One region of the Loigolactobacillus coryniformis subsp. coryniformis KCTC 3167 genome, then DNA from elsewhere that is predicted to be linked to it. Evidence: predicted binding sites of a transcription regulator. Region 1 holds the regulator's gene; the other holds the start of a gene.

Region 1 (8,070 bases):
CCATGGTATCAAACTCGCCACGCTTATTTTGCGACAGCTCCATTACCGCACCAACATAATCATTTGGTACCATGATCGAGGCGTGAACGAAAGGCTCTTCAATTGAACGTACCGCTGCTGGATCGGGCATCTCTGACGGATTAGCCACAACTTTTTGTGTGCCGTCAGTCAAATTAATGTGATAAATTACTGATGGAGCAGTGGTAATTAGATCTAAATCAAATTCACGTTCAAGCCGTTCTTGAATAACATCCATATGCAATAAACCGAGGAAACCACAACGGAACCCAAATCCTAAGGCTTCTGAAGTTTCTGGTTCAAAGCTTAAAGCAGCATCATTCAAGCGTAATTTTTCCAGCGATTCGCGTAATTCATTATATTTTGATGAATCCACCGGATATAGTCCACAATAAACCATCGGCGTCATTTTACGATAACCTTGAATTGCTTCTGTCGCTGGATTATTCGCTAACGTCACTGTATCACCGACTTCAGTATCCTGAATCGTTTTGATACTAGCGGTAATATAACCAACATCCCCGGCCATCAGCATCTCCCGCTGAACAGCCTTTGGTGACATCACGCCGACTTCAGTCACTTCAAAAGTTTTGCCGCTTTGCATTAACTTGATCGTATCGCCTGGCTTGACGACACCTTCAAAAACTCGTGTATTCAGCACAACCCCACGGTAACTATCGTAAACTGAGTCAAAGATCAACGCACGCAATGGTGCCGTTAGATCGCCAGTTGGCGCCGGAACATCACTGACAACTCGTTCTAAAATTTCTTCGATCCCAATTCCTTGCTTAGCACTGGCTAACACGGCATCTTGGGCATCAATGCCAATATCGTCTTCGATCTCCGCCTTAACGCGTTCAGGATCAGCAGCTGGCAAATCAATTTTATTGATCACCGGAATGATCTCTAAGTCATTATCGATGGCCAAGTAAACATTGGCCAAAGTTTGCGCTTCGACCCCCTGTGCGGCATCAACAACCAAAACAGCCCCTTCACAGGCCGCCAAACTACGGGAAACTTCGTAAGAAAAATCCACATGACCGGGCGTATCGATCAAATGAAATGTATAAGTCTGCCCATCTTTAGCTTGATAAGCCAATTCAACGGCATTTAATTTGATCGTGATCCCCCGCTCGCGTTCAAGATCCATCGTATCGAGGATCTGTGCCTCCATATCACGCTTAGCAACTGTATGCGTCAATTCTAAGATTCGATCGGCCAAAGTTGATTTACCGTGATCAATATGGGCAACGATCGAAAAGTTGCGAATATGTTTTTGACGTTCTTGCATCGCTTTAATATCCATTATCTTGCCTACTTTCTCAATGCCCACTCACGTAGGCTATTCCTTTAAATTATAGCAAGCTCGCCGCGTTGGTGCAATTACGATTACCGTACTCGCAAAAAAACAGGTGGCATTTAGCCACCTGTTTGTTGCTACTTCTTGCGTTTACCGAATAACTTATCAAATAAGTTGCCTTCGGTTTCAGTCATGTCTTCACCACTAGCTTTGGCAAAAGTCTTCAAAGCTTCTTTTTGTTCGCCATTTAAATGCTTAGGTGTAACGACTTTAACCTTAACGTGCTGATCACCACGACCATTACCACGCAAACGTGGTGCGCCTTGTCCACGTAAACGGAAAGTGGTGTTGGTCTGTGTGCCAGCCGGAACCTTTAATTTCACTTTACCGCTAACGGTATCAACTTGCAGTTCATCGCCTAAAGCTGCCTGGACAAAACTGATCGGCACTTCTAAATAGATCTCAGCACCGTCACGTTCAAATTTATCACTTGGTGCCACGCGGAAAACAATGAATAGATCGCCGTAAGGGCCACCGTTTTCTCCCGCTTCACCTTGTTCCGACAAACGCATTTGTTGGCCATCTTCAACCCCAGCTGGGACTTTGACTTTAACACTATGGCGTTCTTCTTCGTGACCAGAGCCATGACAAGTTGGGCACTTTTCTTTGATTTCTTTACCGGTACCATGACAAACATCACAGACTTCACGTGATTGCATCCGACCTAATGGCGTTTGCCGTGTGACTTGAATATAGCCAGAGCCATGACATTTATGACAAGTATCAGGTGTTGTCCCTGGTTTAGCGCCAGTCCCATTACAAGTATGGCACATCGCTTCGCGGGTATAAGAGATCGTGGTTTCTTTACCAAAAACCGCTTCTTCAAACTTAAGATCCATCTGGTATTGCAGATCAGATCCTTGCCGTGGTGCGTTTGGATTTGAGCGTTGACCACCGCCACCACCGAAGAACTGACTGAAAATATCGTCAAAACCGCCAAAGCTTTGACCGCCACCAAAACCACCAAAGTCTTGGCCACCACCAAAGCCGCCGAAGCCACCTTGACCTTGTGGACCAGCTGAACCATATTGGTCATACTGCGCACGTTTATCAGCATCACCTAAAACTTCATAAGCTTCCGAAATATCCTTGAATTTCTGTTCAGCATCTGGTGCCTTGTTTAAATCAGGATGATATTTCTTTGAAAGCTTACGGTAGGCGCGTTTTATTTCATCTTGTGAGGCGTCGCGGCTAACCCCTAAAGTCTCATAATAATCTTTATCCGCCATGCGTATTAAGAACCTCCTAGAAATTTACGCAAATTTGACGAAACTTGCCAAAACAAGCGTCAAACTGCACTCCGTTACCATTAAAAACTTCATCAAGCATACCATAGATTAAAACAAAAAGCCAAAAGCCGCGATGGCTTTGGCTTCTTGTTGGAAAAGATATACTGCTCGTTTTGTTAAGCATAAACGTGTTTTATAAGGCAATTTCTTCCATATAACTACGTTTGCAAAACGAGCCACGCTGTGTCTCTTATTAACAAACTAGGTTATATTCCAGAAGCTGACCGCCTTATGGCACACTCTTTATTTTTTATCTTTATCGGGGTCGACTTCTTCAAAGTCACCATCAACGGTGTTGTCATCATCTTTCTTAGCATCACCAGTTGCTTGGTCTGCAGCGTCGCCGCCCTTAGCTTGTTGCTCTTTAGCAGCTTGTTCATACATTTTAACGGATAAATCTTGTACGATCTTATTCAAATCGTCGCGTTTAGCCTTCATGTCGTCCAAGTTGTTTTCTTCTTGAGCCTTCTTCAAAGCATCCTTAGCATCTTCTGCTTTCTTGATTTCGTCATCGGATACTTTGCCTTTCAACTCTTTCAAAGTCTTATCAGTTGTGAAGAGGAGTTGTTCAACGTCATTACGTAAATCAACTTCTTCTTTCTTCTTCTTATCGGCTTCAGCATTTTCTTCGGCTTCTTTTTGCATCCGTTCGATTTCTTCATCAGAAAGACCTGAAGAACTCTTGATCGTGATCTTTTGTTCTTTTTGGGTGCCCATATCTTTGGCCGAAACGTTAACGATACCGTTCTTATCGATATCGAATTTAACTTCGATCTGAGGTACACCACGAGGTGCAGCAGGAATGTCAGTCAATTGGAAACGACCCAAGGTCTTATCGTCAGCTGCCATTGGCCGTTCACCTTGTAAGACATGGATATCAACGGCTGGTTGGTTATCAGCAGCAGTTGAGAAGACCTGTGACTTGCTGGTTGGGATCGTTGTGTTACGATCGATCAACTTAGTGAAGACACCGCCCATAGTTTCAATACCTAATGACAATGGCGTAACGTCAAGTAAAACAACGTCTTTAACATCACCAGTAATAACCCCACCTTGAACAGCAGCGCCTAAGGCAACGGCTTCATCAGGGTTGATTGAACGATCTGGTTCTTTACCAGTCCATTGTTTAACGGCTTCTTGAACAGCTGGGATTCGTGTAGAACCACCGTTTAAGATGACTTTATCAATGTCGCCTAAGCTTAATTTAGCATCGCGCAAAGCATTATCAAATGGTACTTTAGTCCGGGCAACTAAATCGGCAGTCATTTCGTCGAATTTAGCACGAGTCAAAGTTTTCTCCAAATGCAATGGACCTGCGTCACCAGCAGAAATAAATGGCAAGCTGATCTGAGCTTCGTTAACACCAGATAAGTCTTTCTTAGCTTTTTCTGCAGCATCCTTTAAACGTTGTAAGGCCATCTTATCTTTAGAAAGATCGATGCCATTATCTTGTTTGAATTCAGCAACTAACCAATCGATGATCTTTTGGTCAAAGTCGTCACCACCAAGGTGTGTATCACCATTAGTTGAAAGAACTTCGAAGACACCGTCGCCTAATTCAAGTACAGAAACGTCAAATGTACCGCCACCTAAATCGTAAACTAAGATTTTTTCATCAGCATCGCCTTTGTCCAAGCCATAAGCTAAGGCAGAAGCAGTTGGTTCGTTGATGATCCGTTGTACGTTCAAGCCGGCGATCTTACCAGCATCTTTAGTTGCTTGACGCTGGCTATCATTAAAGTATGCCGGTACGGTAATAACCGCATCGTTAACTTCTTCGCCCAAATAGTCTTCAGAGAATTTCTTGATATATTGCAAGATCATTGCTGAGATTTCTTGTGGGGTATAAGATTTGCCATCAACATCAACTTTGTAGCCAGCTTCGCCCATATGACGTTTGATCGAAGCAACTGTATTTGGGTTAGTGATTGCTTGGCGTTTAGCCACTTCACCAACTTGTGTTTCACCATTTTTAAAAGAAACAACGGATGGTGTTGTCCGGTTACCTTCTGGGTTTGTAATGATTTTTGGTTCGTTACCTTCAAGAACGGCAACGGCTGAGTTAGTCGTCCCGAGGTCAATACCAATTACTTTAGCCATAAATTTCTAACCTCTTTTACCAATTTTTATTTTTATTGTGCGACAACGACCATTGCTGGTCGTAAGACGCGGTCTTTGAGCTTATAGCCCTTTTGTAATACCTGTACCACGGTATCAGGTTTTTGATCACCTTCCACAGCAACGGTTTGTACCGCTTGGTGAATGGTCGGATCAAAGGCCTGATCGGCAGCCGCGATCTCAATGATCTGATGATCTTTCAAAGTCCGTTCCAAATGATCATAAACCATTTGGACACCCTTCTTCAATTGTTCACCGTTCTTATCATTGACATCAACTGCTAAGGCGCGTTCCAAGTTATCGATCACTGGTAAAATATCCTTTACCAGATCCTGACCTTCATACTTAAGCAATTGCTCGCGTTCCTTTTTGAAACGTGTATTCATATTCTGAATTTCAGCTTCTGCCCGTAAATACTTGTCTTCCGTCGCGTCAACTTTTTCTTGTAACGTCTTGATCTGCTCAGCTTGTGGATCTGCTGCCGCAGAAGTTGCTTCTGCAGTGGCATCAGTTGCTGAATCCGCGGCTGAATCAGCTGTTGCAGAAGTTGCGCTGGCACTCTTAGGTGCTGTGCTTGCCGTTAAATCCTTCTCTGAAGGAAAATCAGCGTTTTGTGCTAAAGCATCTTCAGCTGCGGCTTGTTCATTTTTAGCCAAACAAATTCACCTCCAATGATCACTCATCCCCGCGATGGGTATAATAATCAGTTATTTTTTTAGCCAATTCTTCGCGGAAAACATCGAGTAAACCGATCATCCGTGAATATGGCATACTTGTGGGACCTAATAATGCGATCATCCCTTTGCCGTGATCGCCCACGTCATAAGTGGCAGTGATCAAACTAAAGTTACGCAGTAAATCGCTAGTTAGTTCGTCACCAAGTCGCACTTCAATGGACCGATCAGGGACACCGATCAATTTAGCTAAATCATCGTTTTGATCGATCAAACTATACAATGATTTCAATTGATCAACATTTTTGACGGTGGCCGGATTGATCAAGTTCATCTTACCGTCCACATAAAAGCGTTCCTGGGCCGCCTTTTTCAAGACGTTACCAAAAATATCCAAAAAGCCAGTTGGCGTGATCAGATATTGGGTCAAAAGCTGGGGAATATCGCTATGCAGACGCTTGATCACGCCAGTCAACGATAAACCGACCAATTGATCATTGATAATTCGAATGGCCTTCTCTAAGCTCTCACTATCCAGCTCCCGGGGAACATTGAAGATTTGATTCTCCACCGCCCCGTTATCAGTGACTAAAATCGCCATAACTTGCTGGTCGCCTAAAGGAACTAGCCGAAAACCAGTTAACCGTGCATCGCGTAACTCAGGGCCTAATGAAATAGCGGTGTAACTCGTCAAACTCGAAAGAATCTTGGCTGACTGCGCAATGATCTGATCAATTTGATGATAGCTTTGATCAAATGACGTTTCGATCACCGCTAAATCGTTGGCATCAACACTACTTGGTTCAACTAAATGATCTAAATAGTAACGATACCCTTTAGTCGATGGTACCCGCCCTGAAGACAAATGCGTTTTTTCAATCAAACCCATATCTTCTAAACGGACCATCTCGTTACGAACGGTTGCTGAACTGACATGCATGGGTAGTTGGTCGAGCAGCTTTTTAGAACCGACAGGCTGACCACTTTCAGTATACAAACGGACGATTTCCTTTAAGATAACCAGTTGTCGCTTGGTCAGCATTCGAACCACCTCTTTTTAGCACTTGATACATTTGAGTGCTAACACAATTATTAATATACCAACTCCACACGTTTAAGTCAAGGCAACAGCTGGTTTTTCCGCTAAATTATCCAAAATCAGTCTTACGACGGAGAAATCGCTCAGCACTAAAAACCCGCTCACTTTCCAGGGTTAAAGTTGCGCTACAAATGGCTAAGTTTCGTCATCCAATAAGAAAGCTTGAAAAACTTCATTCCCCATAAATTCACCACGTCGGGTTAAATGAATATGTTGCTCATCCTCTGCTAACAGCCCACGCGCCACTAATTCAGCGATCGTCGTCCCATAGAGTTCTGCCATCGGTAAACTAAATTTAGCGGCAAAGCGTGCTTTGTCGACACCAGCAACCGTTCTTAACCCAAGAAACATTTCTTCTTCGATTTGTTCACTACGCGGCAAGACATGCCGTTGCAAGACAGGCACGTGTCCCTCATGTAGCGGGGTTAAATATTGTTGGATCGGACCAAAATTTTGGTAACGTTCCTTACCTAAATAACCACTGGCACCGGCACCAAAGCCGAAATAATTGTCATTGCGCCAGTAGGTCAAATTATGTTGTGATTCGTAGCCTGGTCGTGCAAAGTTACTGATCTCATACTGAGGTCGTCCCGCAGCCGCAAATTTTTCCAAAGCCAACTCATACATATCAGCTTCAACATCTTCTGAAGGTAAATGTAATTTACCCTGCCGCATTAAATTATAGAAAACTGTTTTTCGTTCCAGAATCAATGAATAGGTTGAATAGTGTGGTAGATCCAGCGCAATCGCTTTATCCAAACTATCGGTAAAATCAGCCATACTTTGACCCGGTAAGCGAAAAATTAAGTCAATACTGATGTTTTCAAAACCAACTTTACGTGCATTTGCAATCGCCGTATAAACATCAGCGCTACGATGGATTCGCCCAATCTTTTTCAACACGTCATCATTAAATGACTGCACTCCGATACTTAAACGGTTAACACCATGGGCATGCAATACCGCTAGTTTATCCGTAGTTAGTAGATCATTGGGATTGGCTTCAAAAGTGAATTCTTGACCAGTAAAAGGTAAAATCTCCTGCATACCGGTTAGTAGACGATCTAATTGCGCCGGCGTCAAGGTTGTCGGTGTGCCGCCGCCGACATATAACGTATCAATTGTTTTTTCAGGATGAGCGGCCGTAACTAAGCACATTTCTTGTAACAAACAATCCACATAATCATCTACCGGTTGTCCTGCCAAAAAAACTTTGTTGAAATCACAGTAATAGCAAATATGCTCACAAAAAGGAATGTGGATATAGGCACCGGTCATAGTGTCACCTGCCCACTATGCTGAGTAAAATAGTCCTGAGTATGCTGTTTATCTTGCTGTAATTGTTGAACTAAGCCAGTAGCATCCGCAAATTTTATTTCCCCGCGTAGCCGCGAGAACCACGCAACTTGTACCTGTTCCCCGTAGACCATTTGATCAAAGTCTAAAACATAGATCTCAACTGTAACTGCGTTATCATCACCGAAAGTTACATTACGGCCAATCGAAGTCATG
Region 2 (8,070 bases), 560 kb from region 1:
CCTATACTGTGCAATCTGGTGACACGCTCAGTGGCATCGCGGCAAAGTATGGTACTAGCGTATCCGCCTTAGCTAGCCTAAATGGTATCAGCAACGCTGATTATATTTATATCGGTCAAAAGCTGACAGTTAAAGGCAATGCTACAGCAGCTAGTGTTACTAGTTACTATACAGTTAAAAGTGGCGATACCTTATCAGCGATTGCCGCCGCTCACGGTCTAACCACAGCAACTCTGGCAGCCTATAATGGTATCACGAATTACAACATGATCTATACTGGTCAGCAGCTTAAATTTAGTGGCGGGGCGACTGCTACTAGTCGGAGTTATACGGTCAAATATGGTGACACCTTAGGCGGTGTTGCCGCTAGTCTAGGCACCACGGTAGCATCGTTAGCGGCTAAAAATGGCATTGGCAACACTAATTTGATCTATACGGGTCAGACACTGGCCTACTAGGGGGTGTTTGATTTGCGAGAGTTAAAAGTGACTGATTACTCAAGCAAGGAGACTGATACCAGCACTATGACGCTCACATTATTTGATGACGGTTTACCAACTGGACTAGTTGGTGATTTATCGGTCATTGCAGCTAACGATGATGGTGATGTTAAGCAGCTTAAGTATGAGCTAGCCGATAACCGCATAATCATCACACCTGCAGCAGAACTACCAGCCGGACGCTATCGACTAGAGGTTTGGTTAGTCAACGGTGCGGCGCGGGCGATTTACCCCTCGGCTGGTTATCTCTACTTTTATGTTGGTTATGCTTTAAATGGCGTTGAAGGCAACATGGTCAAAGTAATCAGTTTAACTGATCTTTATCAGCAAATGCAAAAAATCGCAGATAAAGCAGCAAGTAATGGCGTAGCAGGAAATTTTAGAATTGATGATACTGGTGATTTGATTTACAGCACCAGCACAAAAGAAACGGAGTGATAATATGACAGATATTAATTTAGGACGTGTTACTGGTCAATCAGCTTATGAGGTCGCAGTCGTTAATGGTTTTAGTGGTACTCAAGTCCAATGGTTAGCTTCGCTGAAAGGCAAAGACGGGGCTAAGGGTGATCAAGGTATTCAGGGCGTCCAAGGCCCTACTGGCAAGAATTTTGAGATCAAAAAGACTTATGGCAGCGTTGCTCAAATGACATCGTCAAATGGTGCTGGGCTAGATGATGGCGACTTTGTTTTGATTGCCACCACAAATACTAATGACGTGGATAATTCTAAAATGTATACGTGGGACGGCTCGAAATACGTCTATCTTGATGATCTATCAGGTGCTCAAGGTATTAAGGGTGATCAAGGTCCACAAGGTATTCAAGGACCTAAAGGTGACACAGGTGCGACCGGTGCTACTGGTCCGACTGGTCCTCAAGGTGTTAAAGGTGATACCGGAGCTATTGGCCCACAAGGAATTAAAGGTGACAAAGGTGATACGGGTGCAACGGGGGCTGCTGGTAAAGATGCCAAAGTTGGTACCTTTGCGATTAATGCCGCCGGTCAGCTAATTTACACTGAGCCTACTAATTAAAATTAAATGCTATCGATTAAACAAATTGGCCTATCCCTTGCGGGGTAGGTCTTTTTTTTATTGCAAAAAAATAATTTTATTTATTTTTAAATTGGCCGCTTTTAGTGCGTTGTTCCAAGTTCCAAATATTTTTTAGATTGACCGTTGCGCTTGCCAGTCGTAATGGAATTACAAATGCTAACTGGATTTATTCTGGACAATCTCTGGCTTATTAATATAGTAGGTTTTTGAAAAAATTACTGATCTAACATGAAATTAGGGTATACGACAAAGTATACGATAAATCAGTAAATAAATTTTAGCATGAAATAGATGAAATGATTAAAAACGCGTAGCAAAGGCTTTTTGAAATATCTGAAGATGCTTGAAAAGTAATAAAATTACTTAGATAACAAGAAGAACATGTTCGCATTGCTAGGCAAACCTGGCTTTGAAGAACTTGGTAAAGAATTGAACGAACGCCTTTAATATAGCGTATACTGTCTTTTTAGACTAAATAAAAAGTTCTCAGAATCATAAACTTATCTCGTGTCTTTTGGCTGCGACTTATTTTATGATTTTTGAGGGCTTTTTTATTTCTTGAATTTATACTTTAAGTGCAACAAAAGAGACTCATGATATGAATCCCTGTAAAATGGTGTTTGCGAAGACAACCATCGAAGGGAGCACATAATCATGAGCCCATACAAACATCTTACCATGAGTGAACGCGAAACGATATTCCTGATGCATAATAATCAGGCTTCACTGACTTCAATTGCCCAAACAATTGGTCGAGCAACGTCGACAGTTAGCCGTGAGTTATCGCGAAATAGATCGGCATATTCACCTTCTGTTGCTCAAGAGCGCTACGAGGCTCAAAAATCTCATTGTGGGCGCCGGTCGTTACTTTCTGATCACCAATTGCTTCAATTAATCCGGCATTTATTCTTGGATCTACAATGGTCACCAGAAGAAATTGCCGCACGCTTAAAATTAGAGACCTCATCATTTCAGATCAGCTACACCACGATTTATCGTGGCATCTACTCCGGTTTATTTGATCAGAAGCTTTCATCACGAGGTGCCAGAGGGGTGATCAGAAAGCTTAGACATCATGGTAAATCGCGCCATAAAAAAGGTTATGAGGAACGTCGCGGGAAGATTCCTATATCGCATACACTCCAAGAACGACCTGAGTCTGCCAATAAGCGGACTCAGATTGGCCACTGGGAGCTGGATACTGTAGCTGGCAAAACTGGCAGATCTTGTGTGGTCACAATGGTTGACCGTTGTTCAAGATACTTAATAATGCATAAAGCAGCTAAGAAAAACTCAGCCAGTGGATCCAATTTCGGATACCGTCATTTTAGAATTCGTTGATCGGCTGAATAAAAGGCCACGAAAATGTTTAAACTGGAAAACACCATATGAGATCTATCATAATCAAAAATTGCACTTAATTTGACAATTCAAGTTGTAAAAAAGCATTCGAACCATAAAAAAAGTGCTTGAAAGCTATTTTGACTTTCAAGCACTTGGAATTAAGGCTGTTTTAAGTTTAGCGCCATAGACTAATGCCAATCACCACCGCATTCATTAACATGTGGCTGATGATCGAAGTCTGAATCCGGCCAGTTTTTTGGTAAAGGTAGCAGAAGACCAAGCCAATTGCGGTGTAAACCAGCAAGTGACCATCGTTGTGTGCCATGGCAAACATGACACTGGCGATCAGGGCAGCACCAACTTTACCTGTGAAGGGGACGAGTGAACCGAAGATCGTCCGGCGAAAAACCAGCTCTTCCATGATCGGTGCGGCAATGATCGTCGCCAAAAGATAAACCGGATAGCTTTTGATGATCGTTAAGATCGTTGTTGTGTTTGCTGAGTTGGGTACAGAATGAAACAAAAAAGTGTCAATATAATTAGCTAGGATCTGTGCAGCTAAAGCGGCAATGAAACCTAGCACTCCCCACCAAAGAATTTGATAGCCTTTGTCGGCCTTTGTCTCGATCAGGGGACGTTCCTTGGTGCGCCAATAGTAGTAACTGAGTAAAATCGCACCAATAATGTAATCGATCGTTTGAATCAAATAAATATGGCTGCCTAAATGTAAAAATAAATTTAGAACAGTCGGTAGTAGGTAGATGATCAAGTAAGTAATCAGTGTTGTAACAACGTTTTTCTTAAGTGACATAGCGGGCTCCTTTATAAAAATCAACTTGTTATTAGAGTAGCGTTTTTTACGCTAAAAGAAAAGCCGTCAGTATTTTTTGAACATAAAACTTGCATTCCCAAACGAACATGGTATTATGAATATTGTGATTAGCACTTAACTGCTAAGAGTGCTAAAAATTGATTAAATGTAAAACGGAGGGATTACACGTGTTAAAACCATTAGGCGATCGTGTCATTGTAGCAGTTGCAGATGAAGAAGAAAAAACCGTTGGCGGTATTGTCTTAGCATCAAATGCTAAAGAAAAACCAACGACTGGTAAAGTTGTTGCCGCTGGCCCAGGAGTGGCTAATCATCATGGCGACGTTCAACCATTAACCGTTAAAGTTGACGATACAGTTATGTTTGATAAGTATGCTGGGACTAACGTCAGCTACGAAGGCAATGATTATCTTGTTTTACATGAAAAAGATCTAATTGCTATCGTCGACTAATTTAGCGATATTGTTCTAGATTAGCGTAAACGTGTGAAATCAGGCAAGTTTTTCCGCTTTGCTACGTTTGTCAAATTGCCTGCTGTGCAGTCAATTCGCCAAACTAGCCAAATGCTCAAAACTTTAACACCTGATTTAACACTCTCTCTAAAAAAATCAATTTATGAGGTGAAATATTAAAATGGCTAAAGAATTAAAATTCTCTGAAGACGCACGTTCTGCTATGCTCCGTGGTGTTGATAAGTTGGCAAACACTGTTAAAACAACTTTAGGACCTAAAGGCCGTAACGTTGTTTTGGAAAAATCTTACGGTTCACCAACCATCACTAACGACGGGGTTACAATTGCTAAAGATATCGAATTAGAAGATCATTTCGAAAACATGGGTGCTAAATTAGTTTCTGAAGTTGCTTCAAAAACTAACGATAACGCTGGTGATGGGACGACCACTGCCACTGTTTTGACCCAAGCAATCGTTCGCGAAGGTATGAAGAACGTCACTGCCGGTGCTAACCCAGTTGGTATCCGTGACGGGATCGAAAAAGCAACTAAGGCTGCCGTTGATGAATTACACAAGATTTCGCATAAAGTTAACGGTAAAGGTGATATTGCTCAAATCGCGGCTGTTTCTTCAGCTAACCAAGAAGTTGGTAAATTAATTGCTGATGCTATGGAAAAAGTTGGCAACGACGGTGTCATCACAATTGAAGAATCTAAAGGAATCGATACTTCTTTAGACGTTGTTGAAGGGATGCAATTCGATCGTGGTTATTTGTCACAATACATGGTTACTGACAATGACAAGATGGAAGCTGATCTGGACAATCCATACATCTTAGTAACGGACAAGAAGATCTCTAACATTCAAGAAGTTTTACCATTACTACAAAAGATCGTAGAACAAGGTAAAGCATTGTTGATCATCGCCGACGATGTAGACGGTGAAGCCTTACCAACTCTTGTTTTGAACAAGATCCGTGGAACATTTAATGTAGTTGCAGTTAAAGCGCCTGGCTTTGGCGATCGTCGTAAGGCACAATTGGAAGATATTGCTACTTTGACTGGTGCAACTGTGATCACAGCTGACTTAGGTCTTGAATTGAAAGATACTGATATCAGTCAATTAGGCCAAGCTGGTAAAGTGACCGTTACTAAAGACAATACAACAATTGTTGAAGGTGCTGGTAACAAAGACACGATCGCACAACGTGTTGCTGAAATTAAAGCACAAATTGCGGACACAACTTCTGACTTCGACCGTGAAAAATTACAAGAACGCTTAGCTAAATTAGCTGGTGGCGTGGCCGTTGTTCGTGTTGGTGCAGCAACTGAAACTGAACTAAAAGAACAAAAATACCGCATTGAAGATGCCTTAAACGCAACACGTGCTGCCGTTGAAGAAGGCTACGTTGCTGGTGGTGGTACTGCCTTGATCAATGTAATCAAGGCCGTTGCTAAGCTTGAAGAAGAAGGCGACGTTCAAACTGGTATCAACATTGTTTTACGTGCTTTGGAAGAGCCAGTTCGTCAAATCGCTGAAAATGCCGGTGTTGAAGGTTCCGTTATTGTTGAACACATGAAGTCATTAGATCCAGAAGTTGGCTACAACGCAGCTAATGGCAAATGGGAAAACATGATCGACGCTGGGATCATTGACCCAACTAAGGTTACTCGTTCAGCTTTGCAAAACGCTGCTTCTGTTTCTTCCTTGTTATTAACAACTGAAGCTGTTGTTGCTGACAAGCCTGAACCACAAAGTAACGATGCTGGCGCTGGCGCACCCGGTGCAGGCATGGCCCCAGGTATGGGCGGCATGATGTAAGCCAATTGAATCGATTTTAAGGGACGCTCATTAAGTTGGGCGTTCTTTTTTACATATTTAAGAAACAAAACAACTTTTTTGACATATTTTAGATTTAGGTAGAATCATCTGCGCAAATGGCGTAAAATGACTTCTGTCGTAATTAAATAAAGAAATAAAATGATTTGGAGTCGTGAGCTGTCTGGTTGTTGCACAGCTAGGCGTAAACGTGGAAAACAGGTGTGTTTTTGCGTACTCACGAAAAGGAGTATTTTATCATGCAGCAGTTAAAACGTTTCTTCATCGGTAAACCGCTTAAATCCTCCGATGAAGGTGGTCAACAGCTTGGTAAATTAAAAGCGTTGGCACTATTATCGTCAGATGCATTGTCATCTGTTGCTTATGGGCCAGAACAAATTATCACGGCGTTAGTCGTGTTATCCGCAGCAGCCATGTGGTATTCATTGCCGATCGCTGCCTTTGTTCTGATCTTGTTATTGTCGTTGATTTTATCTTATCGCCAAATTATCCATGCCTATCCACAGGGTGGTGGGGCGTACGTTGTTTCTAGCGAAAATCTGGGGATGTATCCTGGTCTGATCGCTGGAGGCTCATTATTGGTCGATTACATGCTGACTGTGGCAGTTTCGGTATCATCAGGTACAGAAGCCATCACCTCCGCAATTCCGGCGTTATATGGTCATCAAGTGGGGATTGCGATTTTGATCGTTGTTTTTATTACTGCGATGAATTTGCGTGGCTTACGCGATTCGGCTTCATTTCTAATGGTGCCAGTCTATCTTTTTGTCATTATGCTGACAATCATGATTGTGACTGGTTTGGTGGAAATTGCCACTGGCGCACGTTCATTCCACGCTACTTCATTGGTCGGTGCCGCCGTACCTGGGGTAACGGTTGGTTTGATTTTACGAGCTTTTTCTTCCGGTTCTTCTTCATTGACTGGGGTTGAAGCCATCAGTAATGCTGTTCCATTTTTCAAGAAGCCCAAGGCTAAAAATGCGGCCGAAACTTTGGCAATTGTGGGCCTACTTTTAGGTTTCTTCTTTGCTGGAATTACCTTTTTAAGTTGGTATTTTGGTATACTACCGCAACAAAAAGTCACTATTTTAGCACAATTAGGCCAACATATCTTTGGCAAGGGAACGGTTTATTATATTCTGCAGTTCTCCACTGCCTTAATTTTGGCCTTGGCGGCTAATACCGGTTTTTCGGCATTTCCAATTTTGGCTTATAACTTGGCTAAAGATAAATTCATGCCTCATATGTATATGGATCGTGGTGATCGCTTAGGCTATTCAAATGGGATCCTGACTTTAGCGGTTGGGTCGATCATTTTGATCTTTATTTTTAACGGTAGTACTGAACGGTTGATTCCGTTGTATGCAACTGGTGTATTCGTTCCATTCACGCTTTCACAAAGTGGGATGATCCGTAAATGGTGGCATGAACGTCCAAAAGGTTGGGTTGGTCGAAGTATCGCTAACTTTACTGGGGCGTTGATCTCCCTTGCCATCTTTGTCTTCTTACTGATGTATCATATGAGCGGGGTTTGGCCATACTTTATTATCATGCCGATCATGATCTTTATCTTCTATAAAATTCATGATCACTACAAAAAAGTGGCGGCACAACTGCGCTTGATCGAAGCCGTTAATTTTCATGATTACGATGGGAGTACGGTTATTGTATTGGTCAGTAACGTAACTCAGGTTACTGCCGGCGCATTGAATTATGCCCGTTCGATCGGAGATTATGTCATTGCAATGCACGTTTCGATGGATGAAAATCCTGGCAAAGAACGGGAAACTGAATCTGAATTTAAGGCTGATTTCCCTGATATTCGGTTTGTCGATATTCATTCATCGTATCGTTCGATTGCGCGGCCAGTATTGCGCTTTGCCGACATCATTGCTAAAAACGCTAAGGAACGGAACTATACGACGACGATTTTGGTCCCTCAATTTGTACCGAAGAAGCCATGGCAGAATATTTTGCATAATCAAACGAGTTTCCGGTTGCGTGCTGCTTTAGCAACGCGGGAGAACATTATTTTGGCAACTTAT

Evidence for each region. Region 1 encodes HrcA, which represses chaperone genes, less so after heat shock. Its sites were predicted from a motif close to TTAGCACTCNNNNNNNNNGAGTGCTAA; they were not measured.
Region 2: the regulator HrcA is predicted to act here: its motif matches at 3,841-3,867, upstream of groES (co-chaperone GroES).

What each region holds. Positions count from the first base shown of each region.
Region 1 is NZ_CP017713.1:1,421,669-1,429,738, reverse strand. It holds gene lepA (translation elongation factor 4) at 1-1,324, opposite strand, end outside; gene dnaJ (molecular chaperone DnaJ) at 1,456-2,607, opposite strand; gene dnaK (molecular chaperone DnaK) at 2,911-4,767, opposite strand; gene grpE (nucleotide exchange factor GrpE) at 4,800-5,441, opposite strand; gene hrcA (heat-inducible transcriptional repressor HrcA) at 5,461-6,501, opposite strand; gene hemW (radical SAM family heme chaperone HemW) at 6,694-7,836, opposite strand; gene ribF (riboflavin biosynthesis protein RibF) at 7,833-8,070, opposite strand, start outside.
Region 2 is NZ_CP017713.1:1,982,268-1,990,337, reverse strand. It holds gene LC20001_RS09870 (LysM peptidoglycan-binding domain-containing protein) at 1-458, shown strand, start outside; gene LC20001_RS09865 (hypothetical protein) at 471-938, shown strand; gene LC20001_RS14685 (collagen-like protein) at 943-1,536, shown strand; partial or broken gene LC20001_RS09855 (IS30 family transposase) at 2,212-2,983, shown strand; gene LC20001_RS09850 (CPBP family intramembrane glutamic endopeptidase) at 3,077-3,712, opposite strand; gene groES (co-chaperone GroES) at 3,901-4,185, shown strand; gene groL (chaperonin GroEL) at 4,367-6,007, shown strand; gene LC20001_RS09835 (APC family permease) at 6,265-8,070, shown strand, end outside.